3 regions of the Nocardioides sp. Kera G14 genome follow, and region 1 is predicted to be linked to each of the others. Evidence: predicted binding sites of a transcription regulator. Region 1 holds the regulator's gene; each other region holds the start of a gene.
The links. Region 1 encodes LexA, which represses DNA repair genes until DNA is damaged. Its sites were predicted from a motif close to TCGAACANNTGTTCGA; they were not measured.
Positions count from the first base shown of each region.

Region 1 (5,618 bases):
CCGGCACGCCGTTCCGGTCGGAGTGGACCCCGGTCATCATCATGACGTGGTTGGGGATCGTCTCCATGATCGGCTGCGACAGCGCCCGTGCGTAACGGACGCCCTGGTCACGGAGGCCGGTGATCGTCGGGGTGAGGCCCAGGTCCAGCTCCTCCGGACGAGTGCCGTCCAGGACCAGGACGTAGCAGCGCTTGGCCGTCGTGACCGCGGCATCGGCGGCCGACGTACCGACGGCTCCGGCCACCGCGGAGACGGCGATCCCGGCGGCGCCGGCCTTGAGCAGTGTACGTCGACCGGTCCTGATCTGCGCCAGGCCGGCTGCGAAGTCGGCCGGGTCAGAGATGTGTGAGTGACTCATGCGACCGGCCCTCCGGTCACCTTGTGAACGACGCCGGCGCCGGTGGCCACGGCCCACGACTGCCCATGTCTGACCGTGGCCGCGGGATCGGCCCGGTCACTGATGAACCACCAGTCGGTCTGGATCCGCGCCGGGGTGATGTCGACGACCATGAAGCCGTGGTTGTTGAAGTCGAGGTACTTGATGTGCGGGTTGAGCGCCTGTACCGCCGTGGCCGCCGTCTGACCGGCGGCGAGGTTGCTCGCTGAGGTCGGCTGGCCCGGGACGGCGTCCTTGATGTTGTTGGACGTGACCGACGGCCCGACGAACTCGACGCCCGCTGTCCCGCCCAGGAGCGGGTAGAGGTCGGCGTTCTCCGGCGGATGGGGCAGGTCGTTGGCCCACGAGGTGTGGATGTCGCCGGTGAGGAAGACGACGTCGCGCACGCCCTGGTCGACGATGTGGTCGAAGAGTTCGCGGCGGTCGGCGGTGTAGCCGTCCCACTGGTCGGGGTTGATCGCCGTGCTCGGGATCTGCGCCCCGGCGCCGAGGCCCTTGAGCAGTTCCTGCGTCGAGGCCGGGAGCTGCGCGACCATCAGTGGTGCGATCGTCACGGGGTTGCCGACGAGCCGCCACTGCGGCGCCGTCGGCGTGAGCCCGTCGAGCAGGAACGCCATCTGGTCGGCGCCGGTGATCGTGCGGTCCGGGTCGCCCATCGCGGTCGAGCCCATCGCCACCTGCTCGGAGCGGTAGGAGCGCAGGTCCAGCATGGTGAGCTCGGCCAGCTGGCCGAAGGTGAAGCGCCGATAGATCGTGGCTCCGTCACCCAGCGTGACGGTGTTCTCGAGCCGGACGGGCATCCACTCGTCGTACGCCTTCCGAGCCGCCGCCCTCCGGACGGTCCAGTCGCCCTCGGTGTCGGGCTGGTGGTTCTCGGCACCGCCGGACCAGGAGTCGTTGGCGACCTCGTGGTCGTCCCACGTCGCGATCATCGGGTACTTCACGTGGACCGCCGCGAGGTCGGGGTCCTGCTTGTACTGCGCGTGCCGCTGCCGGTAGTCGGCCAGCGCGACCATCTCGTGGGCCGGCACGTGCGTCCGGATGTCGGTGTCGGCATAGCCGTAGCCGTACTCACCGGGGCCGTACTCGTAGACGTAGTCGCCGAGGTGCAGGACGAGGTCGAGGTCGTCGCGCGCGGCCAGGTGGCGGTAGGCGCCGAACCAACCGGCCTGCAGGTTGGCACAGCTGACGACACCGAGACGCAGGTTGGCCGGCGTCGCCGTCGGTGTCGGGGCGGTCTTCGTCCGCCCCACCGGCGAGACCTGGGCCGTGCGCCACGTGCCTTGGTAGGCGAAGCGATAGAAGTACGTCGTCGCCGCGCTCAGTCCCGACGCGTCGAGCTTCACGGTGTGGTCGCGGTCGGTGCTCGTGGTGAAGCTGCCGCTCGCCACGACGTGACTGAAGGCGGCGTCGGTGGCGACCTGCCACAGCACGGTCGCCTCCGGGCCGTTGCCGGAGGCCGGCGTCGCGTCGGCCGTCGGCGTCACGCGGGTCCAGAGCACGACCCGGTCGCGCAGCGGGTCGCCGGAGGCCACGCCGTGTTGGAAGAACTGGTGGGTGGCCTCGGGCGCGTCCGGGTTCGCCGGCGGGACGATTGCGCTGCCGCCGCCCGTGCCGGTGCCTGATCCGCTGCCGCTGCCGCTGCCGCTGCCGCTGCCGCTGCCGATGCCGACGCCGGTCGGCTCAGCCGGCGGGTGGGCGGCGTACTTCCTGTGGAGGGCGGCGAGGTCACGCTTGTGGCCGTCGATCAGCTTCCGGAGCCGCCGCTTCGCCGCAGCCCCGTGGGTGTGCTTGAGCCGCCAGCGGTCGTAGGCGAGGTGCTCGTGCAACTGCCGGTGTCGCTTGCGGATGCGCACCGGAAGGGAGGCCTCCGGAATGTCGGAATGCCAGACGGGCTTGTACGTGCGCTTCCACCGCGCGAACGACATCACGCTCCACAAACGCCTCCGGCCCCGTCGAGGTGACGGGGCCGGAAGGTGAACAGTCGGTGGTCTAGAGGGACCGCAGGACCGCGGTGACCTTGCCGAGGATCGTGGCGTGGGTGCCGTCGATGGGGTCGTACGCCGCGTTGTGCGGCAGCAGCCAGACCTTGCCGTCCTTGCGCTGGAAGGTCTTGACGGTCGCCTCACCGTCGATCATCGCAGCGACGATCTCCCCGTTGTTGGCGGTCTGCTGCGCCTTCACGACGACATAGTCGCCGTTGCAGATGGCGGCGTCGATCATCGAGTCACCACTGACCTCGAGCATGTAAAGCTCGCCATCGCCGACCAGCTCCTTGGGCAGCGGCATGACGGACTCGGTGTGCTGCTCGGCGAGGATCGGGCTACCGGCCGCGATCCGACCGACCAGGGGCACGTACTGCGCCGGGGGAGCGGCGTCACCCAGCCCGGTCGCGTCGATCTGGTCATCGGGGTCAGCGGTGCCCATCGACTTGCGGGCCGCCATCACCTCAGGCAGGAAGACCTCGAGCGCGCGCGGCCGGTGCGGGTCACGGCGCAGGAAGCCCTTGTCCTCCAGGGTGCGCAGCTGATGGGCGACGGAACTGGTCGAGGTCAGCCCCACCGCCGCGCCGATCTCGCGCATGCTCGGCGGGTAACCCCGCTGCTCGATGGAGTCCCTGAGGGTGGCGAGGATCCGCTGCTGGCGCGGGGTGAGCCCGGTGGCGTCGGCCGGCCCGTCGGGCAGCTCGGAGATCTTCTTGCTCATGGCCACGACTCTAGCGCTCAGGTTCGAAAAAATGTTCGAGACACGCCTTGAATTCGTTCGAACACCTGATCTAACCTCGTACATGTGTTCGAACGACAGGTTCTGTCGGTGGGCACGTCTAGAACTTCAGTCAGACAGCAAAAATCCTACTTCCCCAGGAGCACGCCATGACGACCATGACCCTCGACGCCCGAGTCCTTCCGGCCGCCCGCCCCGTGCGTACGGCGACGCCCGCCCGCACCTCGACCGTGCGACTGACGCGTCGTGGCCGTCTGGTCGTCTTCGGTGCCGGTCTGATGACGGCGCTCGCCCTGGGTCTCGGTCTCGCGGCGAACTCCACCGCGACGGAGCGTCCCGAGGACCTCGCGACCATCACGGTCGGTTCGGGCGAGACGCTGTGGAGCATCGCCTCCTCGGTCGCCGTCGACGGCCACACCGGCGACATGGTCGAGCAGATCAAGCAGCTCAACCACCTCTCCGGCGGCGCGCTGGAGGCCGGTCAGACGCTCCGCGTCCCGCGCTGACCCCACGGTTCCACAACTGAATACAGACCTCTCGCCGCGTGCCTCGACCCCACTCGGCGGGATCAACGGGGAAACACCGAGGGGCGTGGCGCGGAAGGGAAGACCGCTGCCGCGCCCCTCGTCCTTCACCGTGCGGCGCGCTTGCCGCCGTGGGTGCGAGGAGCCTTCGGCGGCGGCGTCGCGGCGACGCCAGCCACCCGCCCCGCCTGGACGAGCAGCATCATGCAGACGAAGAGAGCTGCGATCGCGCCGACCGTCATCGCCCCGGCCAGCCACCAGTCACTGTCGTCCCCTCCGCGGGCCGACGAACCGAAGTGGATGGCCGACCAGACCAGGTAGATCCAGAGGGCCAGGGCGACCACTCCGCCGGCCAGGAGGGCGAGCGCTCGACGCGGGATCCGGGCCTTCGTGCGGGCTCCGGCCCGCTTCCCTCTCGCTCCCACGCGGGACATTCTGCCCAATTCCGATCTTTCCCACGCGACACGCGAAAAACAGCGTCTCCGTCGCTTGACTCTTCTCGGGCGGACGGGGTTAGGGTTACCACTACATCTAGTAGTTACACGGATGTAGTTCTCCACATCTAGTCCACAGAGGATCGGTGGTTATGCACCGGTCTCTCCACAGCGGGACGCCACAGCCTCACCGACGCCCACCCCGAGAGGAGGCGAGATCAGCGATGCACTGCCCCTACTGCCGGCACACCGACACCAAGGTCCTCGACTCCCGGGTGGCCGACGACGGCGGGTCCATTCGGCGTCGTCGTACGTGTGTGAACTGTGAGAAGCGGTTCACCACCGTCGAGCTCATGCAGCTCACGGTGCTCAAGCGCAGCGGAGCCACCGAGCCGTTCACCCGTGACAAGGCGATCGCCGGCGTCCGGAAGGCCTGCAAGGGCCGCCCGGTCACCGAGGACGCGCTCGCCTGCCTCGGGCAGGAGGTCGAGGACGCCCTGCGCACCAGCGGGTATGCCGAAGTCCCCGCCCATGAGGTCGGGATGGCCATCCTCGGCCCGCTGCGCCGCCTCGACGAGGTGGCCTACCTCCGATTCGCCAGCGTCTACCGCCAGTTTGAGTCAGCCGACGATTTCGAGTCCGAGATCTCGATGCTGCGCACCGAGCGGGCCCTGCTCAGTCCGACGACGTCGGGCTGAGCCCCCAGACGGGGCCGGGCAGGTTGTGGGGAAGCGACCTGCCCGGCCCTGACCGACCACAGCACCACCCACCACCACACACAGCACGCAGAGACGGGACGAGCAATGACCGAGGGATCGATCGACACGGCGTCAGGCGCAGCCAGCGCAGCCGGGGCGGGCCTGACCATCGAGCGGGTCTTCAGCACCGAGGGTGTCCACCCCTACGACGAGATCACCTGGGAGCGACGCGACGTCGTCCAGAAGAACTGGAAGACCGGCGACACGGTGTTCGAGCAGCTCGGGGTCGAGTTCCCCGACTTCTGGTCGATCAACGCCTCCACCATCGTCACGACCAAGTACTTCCGCGGCGCGGTCGGCAGCGACAGCCGCGAGTGGAGCCTGAAGCAGCTCGTCGACCGGGTCGTCGACACCTACACGGCCGCGGGCAAGCAGTACGGCTACTTCGCCTCCGACGCGGACGCCGAGCTCTTCTCACACGAGCTCAAGTGGCTGCTCGTCCACCAGTACTTCTCGTTCAACAGCCCCGTGTGGTTCAACGTCGGCACCGACGCCCCGCAGCAGGTCTCGGCCTGCTTCATCCTCTCGGTCGACGACTCGATGGACTCGATCCTCAACTGGTACAAGGAGGAGGGCTTCATCTTCAAGGGCGGCTCCGGCGCCGGCCTCAACCTCTCGCGTATCCGCTCCTCCAAGGAGCTGCTGTCCAGTGGTGGTACGGCGTCCGGCCCGGTCTCCTTCATGCGTGGTGCTGACGCGTCGGCCGGCACGATCAAGTCCGGTGGCGCCACCCGTCGTGCCGCGAAGATGGTCGTCCTCGACGTGGACCACCCCGACATCG
Region 1 is NZ_CP085839.1:451,790-457,407, forward strand. It holds gene LH076_RS02295 (alkaline phosphatase family protein) at 1-358, opposite strand, end outside; gene LH076_RS02300 (alkaline phosphatase D family protein) at 355-2,325, opposite strand; gene lexA (transcriptional repressor LexA) at 2,390-3,103, opposite strand; gene LH076_RS02310 (LysM peptidoglycan-binding domain-containing protein) at 3,271-3,627, shown strand; gene LH076_RS02315 (hypothetical protein) at 3,753-4,070, opposite strand; gene nrdR (transcriptional regulator NrdR) at 4,304-4,777, shown strand; gene LH076_RS02325 (vitamin B12-dependent ribonucleotide reductase) at 4,883-5,618, shown strand, end outside.

Region 2 (5,618 bases), 760 kb from region 1:
CCGGGCTCGGGCTCGACCGACCCGACGAGCTGCCCGACGAGATGGATCTGCTCATCGTCGGCGCCGGCCCAGCCGGCATCCTGCTCGCTGCACAGATGTCTCAGTACCCGACGATCAACACCCGGATCATCGAGCGTCGCGGCGGCCGGCTCGAGATGGGACAGGCCGACGGCATCCAGGCCCGCAGCGTCGAGACCTTCCAGGCGTTCGGCTTCGCCGAGCGCGTCATCGCGGAGGCCTTCCACCTCACCGCGATGAACTTCTGGTCGACCGATCCCGATGATCCGTCCCGCATCGTCCGCACCCAGCGGACCGTCGACGACCCGGACGGCTTCAGCGAGTTCCCACACCTGATCATCAACCAGGCGAGGGTGATCGACTACTTCGCCGAGGCAGCGCGCTTCGGGCCGGGGCGGATCGCACCGGACTACGGCTGGGAGCTGATCGACCTCAAGGTGCTGCCCGAGGGCGAGCGGCCGGTCGAGGTCACCCTGCGTCGGACCGCCGGCGAAGGAGCGGGGGAGGAGAGGACCGTGCGGGCGGTGTACGTCGTCGGCGCGGACGGCGCGCGCAGTGCGGTCCGCGAGGCGCTCGGCATGCGACTCGAGGGCACCCAGGCCATGCACGCCTGGGCCGTTCTGGATGCGCTCGCCGTCACCGACTTCCCGGACATCCGCACCAAGTGCCAGGTCCAGACGCCGAAGGGCGGCATCCAGCTCATCCCGCGCGAGGGCGGCCACCTCTTCCGGATGTACGTCGACCTCGGCGAGGTCGACGAGAGCGACCGTGGCGCGGTGCGATCCACGAGCCTCGACGCCGCGATCGCCAAGGCCAACGAGATCCTCGCGCCCTACACGCTCGATGTCCGGCACGTGCCGTGGCACAGCGTCTACGAGGTCGGCCACCGTCTGACGTCGCGCTTCGACGACGTGCCGGCCGACGAGGTGGGGACGCGTGCGCCGCGGGTCTTCATCGCCGGCGACGCCTGCCACACGCACAGCGCCAAGGCCGGGCAGGGCATGAACGTCTCGATGCAGGACACCTTCAACCTCGGCTGGAAGCTCGGCCAGGTGATCAGCGAGCTCAGCCCGGCCTCGCTGCTCGACACCTACGCCGCCGAGCGGCAGGTGGTCGCCAAGAATTTGATCGACTTCGACCGCGAGTGGTCGACGATGCTCACCAAGGACCCGGCCGAGATCCCGCCGGACGAGTTGGCGGAGTTCTACGTCAAGACCGCCGAGTTCCCCGCGGGCTTCCGCACGCACTACGCCCCGTCGATCATCACGGGCAGGGACCAGCATCAGGCACTGGCCACGGGGTTCCCCCTCGGCAAGCGGTTCCATTCCGCCGGCGTCGTACGCGTGGCCGACGCCAACCCGATGGAGCTCGGCCATCACGCGCGTGCCGACGGCCGTTGGCGGATCTACGCCTTCGCCGACGGTGCCCGCCCCGCCGACTCCCCGGCGCTGCAGGAGTGGGCCGAGTGGATGCTCGATGCGGGCGACTCGCCGCTGGGCAGCTTCAACCCGGCCGACGCTGAGCTCGACGCGCTCTTCGACGTGAAGGTCGTCTTCCAGGGCCGGCACGACGAGGTCGACCTGCGCGCAGTGCCGACGCTCTTCCTCCCCCGCGTCGGGCCGTTCGACCTGATCGACTACGAGAAGGTCCACGCGACGGACCCGGCTCGCGACATCTTCTCCGAGCGAGGAGTGGCGCGGACCGGTGCGCTCGTCGTCGTCCGCCCGGACATGTACGTCGCCCACGTGCTGCCCCTCGCCGCGCGCGATGAGCTCACCGCCTTCTTCGCGCTGAGCATGCGGTCGACCGGCGGATCGTGAGTGCGACCCCGCCGGAGAAGGCGCTGCCGCTCCGCCTGATCCTCGTCCTGGCGCTCCTCTCGGCGACCGGGCCGATCGCGACCGACATCTACCTCGCCTCCTTCCCTGAGATCAGCCACGGCCTCCGGACGGACGCGCCCCACGTCCAGCTGACGCTCACCGCTTTCCTGCTGGGCATCGGGGTCGGACAGCTCTTGTGGGGGCCGCTGTCCGACCGCGTGGGTCGGTGGCGACCGATGGTCGTCGGCTCGGCGATCGCCACCGTCGCCTCGGTCGTCGTGATGTTCTCGCCGAACGTCGAGGTCATGATCGGCGCCCGTTTCGTGCAGGCCGTCTGTGCCGCCGCGACGATGGTGCTCGCCAGGGCGGTCATCTCCGACCTCTCCCGCGGTTTCGCCGCCGCCCACTCGATCTCGCTGATGATGGCGGTGCAGGCGATCGCGCCGATCGCGGCGCCGGTCGTCGGCGGCCTCCTCTCCGGACACGTGCCGTGGCGTGGCGTGCTCGGCGTCGTCACGCTCTGCATGGCCGCCCAGCTCGTCGGTGCGGTCACGGTCGTGCGGGAGACCCTCCCGGCCTCACGTCGAACCGCGACGCTGAGCTATCGGCCCCTCGGCGTCGTACTCCGCCGTCCGGCGTTCGTCCTGCAGGCCCTCACGCAGGCGCTGTCGATGGGCGCGATCATGTCCTTCATCTCCTCCTCGTCGTTCATCTACCAGGGAGTGCTCGGCCTGCCGGGGTGGGTCTTCGGCCTCGGGTTCGCGCTCAACTCGGCAGGCGTCTTCTGGGCGGGTACTCGCTCGGCGGCGCGCGCTCGCGCCCGGATCCACCCGGCACGGACCATCTCCCTCGCCCTCCCCGTGGCCGCAACGGCCGCGCTGCTCGTGCTGGGTGCGGCGGCCTCGCCGCATCCGATCCTTCTGTTGGTCCCGTTGTGGGTGGTGATCGCCTCGCTCGGCTTCGTCACCGGCAACGCGGTCAGCCTCGCGATGGAGCAGGTGCGCGACCGCGCCGGCGCCGGCTCGGCTGTCGTCGGCGGCCTGATGTTCCTGACGATGTCGCTCTGCTCGGTCCTCTCCGGGCTGGGTGGCGAGGACACCGCCGTCCCGATGGCCCTCACCACACTCGGCGCAGTCCTGCTCTGCGCAACCGTCTTCGTCGTGGCCCGCCGGGTGGTCGAGCCCGGCAGCGAGGCGGCGTTCGTTTCCTGAGGCGGGTCCGTGCGGGCGTACGACGCCGGGCACCTGCGCTGGTGGAGAAGCTCAGCGGCCTTGGTCTCGGGGTGTTTCGTTGGTTCTGTTTCAACGTCGACCCAAGGAGAAGCAATGAGCGATCAGAGCGGCCCGCGGAACGAGAAGAACGACCCCACGGAGGAGGACGGCCGCGACGGGATCCGCGCGGACCCCGCCGACCTTGACGACGTCCGCCCCACAGAGAACACCAAGGACGGTCTTGTGGTCGATGGGATTCCTACGGATCCCAACGGCGGAACTTCCTGACGCAGTCCGGTCGCTCGCGGAACGCTCATCGCTCGTTGAGCGCCGACGCGAACGCGCGGTGCGGAGTCCTTCATAGCGGTGACCGCGGCTCTCCACTGGGCGTGATCGCTGCCATGTCGCCTGAATTCAGTCGATCTCGGCGTCGAAACGCTTGCGTTCGATTGTTCGAACAGATAGGATCGGCGCATGTCGCTAGCTGTAGACGCCGGATCCACCGAGAACATTCTCGGCCCCAGCGTCGGCATGCCCATCGACAACCCCCTCGCCATGATCGCGCTCACGAAGCAGAGCGCGAACATGGCTGAGATCGCCTCGCTGTTGCACACCATCGACTGGGCCCAGCAGCACCAGACCAACGACCCGGCACACGCAGCCTCCGGCGACAAGGTCCACGACATCCCCCTGGCCGGCGAGGGCACGCCCTGGATCGACGAATCCGCCCTCATGGACCTCGCCGCCGAGACCGGGATGAACGACCACCAGACACGCCTCTGGATCGGCGACGCCCTCGAACTCCACCACCGCCTCCCCCAACTCTTCTTCCGGCTCTACGACGAACAACTCCCCGTCTGGAAAGCACGCCTCGTCGCCCAAGCCTCCCGCGTGCTCACCGCGGAGGGTGCGGCGTGGCTCGACAAAGAACTGCACATGCGGTTCGAGAAGATCGGCCCCACCGCACTCAAACGCTTCATCGCCCACGCCATCGACCGCTTCGACCCCGCAGAGGCAGCCCGACGCGCTGAAGCAGCCGCCGAGGCCCGCAAGGTTGACCTCCGCCCCCAGGACGACGGCACCGACGACCTCTACGGCAAGACCGACCACGCCGACGGCCTCGACCTCGAAGCAGCAATCCAGAAGGCCGCCGCCGAGTTGAAGGAGCAAGGCTCAGAAGAGTCCCTCGACATCCGGCGATCACAGGCACTCGGCGTCATCGCCCGCCACTACCTCGCCGGTACGTCGGCCGGTGCCGTCACACGGACCGTGAACCTCTACGTCCACGCCGACAACGAGGGGCAGTTCACCACCGAAGGCGCCACCGGCCTCACCACGCTCACCCAGGTCCGTGAGTGGTGCGAGACGTCGAACACCAAGATCGTGGCCCGTCCCGTGATCGACCTCAACCGCAACCTCAAGCGGAACGGCTACGTCCCCTCAGTCGAGATGCGGGAACAAGCCATCCTGACCGACAAGACCTGCGTCGCACCGAACTGCGAACGCACCGCCCGCACCGCGGACCTCGACCACATCGAGGCCTACGACAAAGAGCACCCCGACCGCGGCGGACCCACCAGTAGCGAGAACCTCGCCTGCCTGTGCCGGTACCACCACCGGATGAAGACCTTCACCGACTGGACCTACACCAAACTCGAACCCGGCTACTACCTCTGGCGCAGCCCCGCCGGCAAGCACTACCTCCGCACACCGGCGGGGACGATCAAGCTCAGCTGAGCCGAGCCACTTGTGAAAGACCGCACAAGTGCGCTCGTGAGAATTGCTTAAAGCGGTTCACATCCAGACCTGTGCAGGCTTGGCGCGTGACCACTGAACGCGTCTGGTTCGAGAGCTCCAGCGGCCCCGCCCTGGCCGGACTGATCGACCACCCCGAGGGGCAGGTGCGCGGCTGGGGCGTCTTCGTCCACGGCTTCACGCTCGGCAAGGACCACCCGTCGGTGGCGCGCACCTGCCGGCAGCTCGCGGCCAAAGGGATCGGCATGCTCCGCTTCGACGCCCTCGGCCTCGGTGACTCCGAGGGGGAATGGGGAGAGGGCGGCTTCTCGGTGAAGGTGGCCGACACCGTGCGTGCCGTCGCGTTGATGGCCGAGCGCGGCGCGCCGGCCGGTCTCCTCGTCGGACACTCGTGGGGAGGCTCCGCGGCGATCGCGGCGGCCGCCCGCATCCCGGAGGTCACGGCGGTGGCGACGATCAACGCCCCGGCCGACCCGACCCACGTCCAGCACCACTTCAGCAGCGTGATCGACCAGGTGATGGCCGAGGGGTCGGCGCCGTGGACGGTCGCCGGCCGCACTCTGACGCTGACGCGCTCCTACGTCGAGGACGTGCGCCGGGCGTCGATCCTCCCGGAGGTGTCTGCGCTCGGCCGTCCCCTGCTGGTGGTGCACTCACCCTGCGACGCGACGGTCTCGATCGACCATGCGACCGAGCTCTTCATGGCCGCTCGGCACCCGCGCAGCTTCGTCTCCCTGGAGGAGGCCGACCACCTGCTCACCAAGGCGGGGCGTGCCCAGCGCGCCGCCAAGGTGATCAGCGCCTGGGCTGGCCC
Region 2 is NZ_CP085839.1:3,157,250-3,162,867, reverse strand. It holds gene LH076_RS15470 (FAD-dependent monooxygenase) at 1-1,838, shown strand, start outside; gene LH076_RS15465 (Bcr/CflA family efflux MFS transporter) at 1,835-3,049, shown strand; gene LH076_RS15460 (hypothetical protein) at 3,164-3,337, shown strand; gene LH076_RS15455 (HNH endonuclease signature motif containing protein) at 3,524-4,786, shown strand; gene LH076_RS15450 (alpha/beta hydrolase family protein) at 4,873-5,618, shown strand, end outside.
Region 2: a site for LexA is predicted at 3,491-3,506, ahead of LH076_RS15455 (HNH endonuclease signature motif containing protein). Genes of this name have one in related genera too.

Region 3 (5,618 bases), 810 kb from region 1:
TGGCCCACCTTCTCCGCCGTGGCGTCGAGCTTGTCCGCGACGACGTCGGCCACCGTCCCGGCCACGGCGTGGCCGCGGTCGACGACCGTCGCGGCGGCGCTGCCCACCTTCTCCGTGAGGACGTCGCCGGCACCCGCCGCCTGCAGTGCGGCGATCCGACCCTCGAGCTTCGTCGTGCTCGCGACGTGCTCGGCCTGGCGGGCCAGCTCGCGCGCCGTGGCCTTGGCGAGCCACGCCTTGCCCGGCTTGCCGTCGGTATCGAGGGCCGCGATGACCAGGCCGCCGAGGATCGAGACGTTCTTGGCCAGCTGCAACTGCTGGGCGCGCCGCGCCTCCGGGTCGCTCTCGCGCCAGAACGCGTGTCCGGCGAGGGTGGTGGGCACAAGCGTGCCCGCAAGAACTGCCGCGGACAGGCGGGGGAAGCGGCCGAGGACGAGTCCGGTGGCGGCCGCCAGCTGGACGCCGGCGTTGACCTTGACCAGGAGCTCGGGATCGGCGGGCACCGGCAGGCCCGCGCGCTGCAGGGCGGTGACGAGCGGGTCGGTGACCGGCTTCGCCCGCTCGGCCGGGCCGGAGGCGTTCTTCAGGGACCTGATCGGCCCGACGAAGAAGATGGAGGACAGGAGCGGTCGTGCCAGGCGTCGGCTGATACTCATATCGCCACCGTGCCCAGAACCGTGGCGGTCCAAACGTCAGGCATGAAGAGGCCGTGGGTGGGTAAGGGTGTGGCGTGACTGCCTTCCTCGCCTGGTGGACCCTCATCACCTTCGCCCTCGTCGCCGCGGGTGTGGCGGCAGTGGTCGTCATCGCGGAGCCGCACCGGGCTCAGCCTGTCGAGAGCGACCTGCGGGTCCTCCCCGACGACCAGCGGTGATCCGGCTCGCCGGGGCGCTCGTCCTCACGATCGGGATCCTCGCGGCGCCACCTGCCTCGGCCGCGACGACGGCCACCGGCACGGTCAGGCTCGACGGCGTGCGGGTCGTCCTGCGTTCCGCCACGACCCAGGTCGTCACCGTCAACCGCACGCACGGCTGGCATGCCCGCGCCACTCTCTGGGTGCGCACGGCCTCCGGCTGGCGGCGCGGCCTGCGCACCACCGACGCTCGGGTGGGGTACGGCGGCCTCTCGGTCGCCACGCGCCGACACCAGGGTGACGGCACCACACCGCTCGGCACCTTCGACCTGATGTCCACGTTCGGGACGCATGCGCGGCGGAGCGCCTGGTCGATGCCCTACCGCCGTACGCGTGCCGGGGACTACTGGGTCGGCGACAACTCGTCGCGCTACTACAACCAGCTCCGCACCCGTGCCCAGGGCGGCTTCCGTCTGCTGCCCGCGAGCGATCCCGAGGCGTCGGAGCACCTGGCGCACTACCGGCGTCAGTACGAATACGCCTTCGTCACGTCGTTCAACGTGGAGCAGGTCCGCTGGCGAGGATTCGCGATCTTCCTGCACGTCAACGGGCGTGGCGCCACCGCCGGCTGCGTCAGCCTGCCGCGCTCGATGATGCGGAAGCTCTTCCACCGGCTCGAGCCGTCAGCTCACCCGGTCATCGCCATCGGGCGGTGAAGGTCAGGCCGACGGGAAGCACGCCGCGAGCCGGCGGTGCTGATCGGCCACCGCATCACGGTGCGGGCCGTCGGCGGTCAGACGCGGATAGAGTCTCTTCGGCCACAGGACCTCGACGCCTCGGATCGTGAAGGCCCCGCCGATGAGCGGCCAGTCGGATTCGATGAAGCAGAGCACGCCGACGACCGGGACCTCGGCGTCGTCGAGGATCCCCTTCACCAGATCCACCTGCTTCTGTACGCCGTCGACGAGCTTGGTCTGGTCGCGTGGCCCCACAAGGAGCTTCTCGACCCGCGGCCGAAAGAGGCCGCCCTCGATCTGCAGGGTGGGCCGCTTGCCGACGTACCTCTTGGCATCGATCACGAAGATGCCGGACGGAGTCACCGCGATGTGATCAATGTTGGCCTTGGTTCCGGGGATGCGGCGGTCGTGCAGCACTCGCATGCTATCGGAGCTGAGCTGGTTGAGTCGGTTGCCGAGGCGCTCCTCGCCGAGGGCGCCGGTGTTCCACGCGGTCGTGGTCTGCGGGTCGTCGCTGACGGCGAGGATGAACCCGCCGAGCTTCGGGTGCTTCTCCCGGATGCGCGCCGTGCGCTTTGCCTGCCGGCGCTCGAACTCGCGACGTGCTGAGCCGCCCGGGGCGCCGGCGTCGACAGGCGCCACGGGCGTGACGGGCTCAGGCTCCTGAGCCGGTGTGGATGCCAAGCATTCGAGGCAGCGGACTGTCTTCGTCGCTCGCTCGTAGATGGCCTCGGCGCCAGCCTCCAGCACCGTCCCACAGAGACGGCACGCGCCGGCGTACCGAAGCTTCATGCGCTTCTGATCCGCTGTGGGTTTGTCCATGAAGTGACCTTCTCACCAATCGAGCGATGTGGTTGCACTTCTGAGCGGTTGGCTTCTGATTGGGATTCGACGCTCGTCATGCGCCTTGAGGAAACCTATAGAAATTGGCCGATGTCGAGGCGACCGACTCTGGATTCGAACGCCTGTCCACGATAGAATTGCGGCATGCCGCACAACGCCCTCGACCTCGCCGTGGCGCTCGACGCTGTGGACGACGACGCGAGCGCATTGACCTTGATGCGGGAATCGCAGCAGCGGATCCGCGAGGAGGAAGTGCTGCAGATCGCCACTGCTGCGCGCTTCGCCTCATTCCACGAGGTCGACCAGTGGTGGCGTGGAGCCTCGCAGCTCGACGAGGCTCCGGGGGCTGAGCGTGCGCTTCTGCTCGGCGGCGACGGGTCGCCGTGGATTGAGGAGTTCGCGGTGATGGAGTTCGCTGCGGCAACGGGACGCTCGACGATGTCCGCCCGTGCCTACCTCGGCGGAGCGCTCGCGCTGGTCCACCGGCTTCCGCAGACATGGCGTCAGGTGCAGGCGGGCCGCGTCGACGGCTGGCGGGCCCGTCGGATCGCCGAGGCCACGATGTCCGTCTCGCAGGAGGCCGCCGCGTGGATCGACGAGCAGATCGCGCCCCGTGCCCAGCAGGTCGGCGTCAGGACCCTCGACCGTGTGGTCGAGGAGGCGCGGGCCCGCTTCAACCCTGAGGAACTGGTCGACGACGAGGTCGGCGACCTCGACGGTCGCCATGTCGACATCCGCATCGGCCAGAACCCGAGCGGCCGCGCTGCGACGACGCCTCTGGAGGCGGAGCTCGACACCGACGATGCGATCGCGCTCAAGGAGACCCTTCACGACGTCGCCGAGCAGATCACCGACACCGGTGAGCCGCTGGCGGTGCGTCTGGCCAAGGCTCTCGGAATGCTGGCGCGTGGCCAGGTCATGTTTCTCAACCAGTCCATAACGGACGACGGACCGAAGGTTTCCGTCGACGTGCCGCAGCTGCCGGTCACGGTGCGTGTCGCCGAGGGCGACACAGTCGCGACCGTGCACACGCTCACCGGCCAGCGGATCGGGATGCTCTCGATCCCACAGCTCGAGACCTGGTTCAGCCGGATGAAGCCTGTCATCCGGCCGGTCCTCGACCTGAACGACGAGGCCGTCTCCCACGCACGCTTCGGCGGTCCCTCGCTCCGCGAGAAGGTCATCGAGGTCAACCAGAAGTGCGTCTTCCCGTTCTGCGAGCGCCCCGCCGAGGCCTGCGATCAGGACCACATCGAGGAGTGGGTCGACCCCAAGGACGGCGGGCCGCCCGGCCAGACCTCACGCTCGAAGCTCGCCTGTCTCTGTCGAACCCACCACCGGACCAAGACCTTCACGCCCTGGCGTTATCGGGAGATCCGGCCCGGCATCTATGAGTGGACGAGCCCGCAGGGCTTCCTCTTCGAGGTCACTCCACAAGGCACCATCGACCTCGGCAGGTCAGTCGCAGCCTGACGCCGCCAGTGACCCGGCCCGATCCCGCCCTGCGGCAAGCTCCTTCTCGAGGTCGACGCAGTAGCGGCCGAAGTCGATCTGGATGGTGTGCCGGGGAGCGTCGTAGTACTGCTCGAGGTGCGCTGCCTCGTCGGCGTACATGATCTTCTCCTGCTCCTCGACCGAGGGCAGCCGGTAGCTGCCGTCGATCACGCCGGCGATCAGCTTCGACTGCTGCTCCGCGAGATTCACGATCGTGGGGGAGGACTGGGCGAGGCCGGCGAAGAAGAGATGGTCGACTCCGGGCCGGACGATCCGCTTGAAGAGTGAGAAGCGGTGCTCGGCATCGGGATGCAGGTCGGTGTCAGAGGGATCGAAGAACGGGAAGCTCATCTCATAACCGGTGGCACAGACGATCACGTCGGCCTCGACCGACGAGCCGTCGGCGAGATGGACCGTGGAGCCGTCGAGCCGCGTGATCTCGGGGAGCATGTGGAGGTCCCCGGAGCCGGCCTTGGTGAGGAAGTCGGCACTCACGGTCGGATGCGCCGACAGCGGCTCGTGGTCGGGCTCGGGCAGCCCGTAGGTGCTCATCGACCCGACAAGGTCGCGGATCAGCGCGCGCGAGGCGACGAGCGCCTCCTCCTTGGGGATCGTCGGGGGTGCCATCACCTTGTCGGCAGGCTGGCCGCCGCGGTACTTCGGCAGCACCCAGACGCCGCGGCGCGCTGAGACGTAGACCTTCGACGCCATCCAGGGGAAGGCGAGCTCGCTGGCGATGTCGACGGCCGAGTTGCCGAGCCCGACCACGATGACCCGCTTGCCGCGCATCTCGATCGGCTCGAACGGCGAGAGATAGCTGTGGCTGTGCAGGATCGTGCCGTCGAAGGTGCCCGGCCACTGCGGCATCCGTGGCTTCCAGTGGTGGCCGTTGGCGACGACGAGATCGGTGTAGTGCCGTGTCTCGCCGGTGGTGAGGGTGACGTCCCAGGTGCCGTCGTCGCGGCGGCGGGCGTGCTCGACGCCGGCGTTGAAGGTGATCGCGTCGCGCAGCCCGAAGTGGTCGACGTAGTCGCGGAAGTACTGGTGGATCAGGGTGTGGTGCGGGAAGTGCGGGAACTCCCGCGGCGCCGGAAACTCCTCGAACTCCAGGCGCGTGGTCGAGGTGTCGATGTGCAGCGACTCGTAGACCGACGAGCGGCCGTTGGGGTTGCGGAAGTACCAGTTCCCGCCGACGTCGTCGGAGAGCTCGAACTGGTCGTAGGCGATGCCGTGGTCCTTGAGCCGCTTCGCGGTCGTGAAACCGGAGCAGCCGGCCCCGATGATGCAGACCTTCATGAGGTCTCCTCCAGGCAGCGGTAGGCGGTGAGGACGTAGTCGTCGGTGCGGGGCGACGAGATCAGGTGGGCGCCCAGCTTGTTCATCGCATAGGCGATGGTCGTGCGGCGGTCGAGGTCGTTGATCACGATGGCGCCGCCGTACCCCGTCCACCAGCAGCGGCGCTCTGCGGCCGGGAGGTCGGGCGCCGCGACCGGCGGGATGAGTGCGTAGCCGAGCCCCCACGTGAGCTCGGCGGGGATGACGAGGTCGAGGCCGCTGGCCTCGGGCTGGAGGAGCCGATCGATCATGGCGGGCGACAGCAGGCGTACGCCGTCCACCTCGCCGCCGTGGGAGATGACCGACTGGATCCGCGCGATGGACCGGGCGTTGCCGTGCCCGTTTGCGCCGGCCAC
Region 3 is NZ_CP085839.1:1,263,741-1,269,358, forward strand. It holds gene LH076_RS06290 (DoxX family protein) at 1-656, opposite strand, end outside; gene LH076_RS06295 (hypothetical protein) at 731-874, shown strand; gene LH076_RS06300 (L,D-transpeptidase family protein) at 871-1,569, shown strand; gene LH076_RS06305 (nuclease-related domain-containing protein) at 1,573-2,412, opposite strand; gene LH076_RS06310 (HNH endonuclease signature motif containing protein) at 2,578-3,906, shown strand; gene LH076_RS06315 (flavin-containing monooxygenase) at 3,892-5,223, opposite strand; gene LH076_RS06320 (serine hydrolase domain-containing protein) at 5,220-5,618, opposite strand, start outside.
Region 3: a site for LexA is predicted at 2,548-2,563, ahead of LH076_RS06310 (HNH endonuclease signature motif containing protein). Genes of this name have one in related genera too.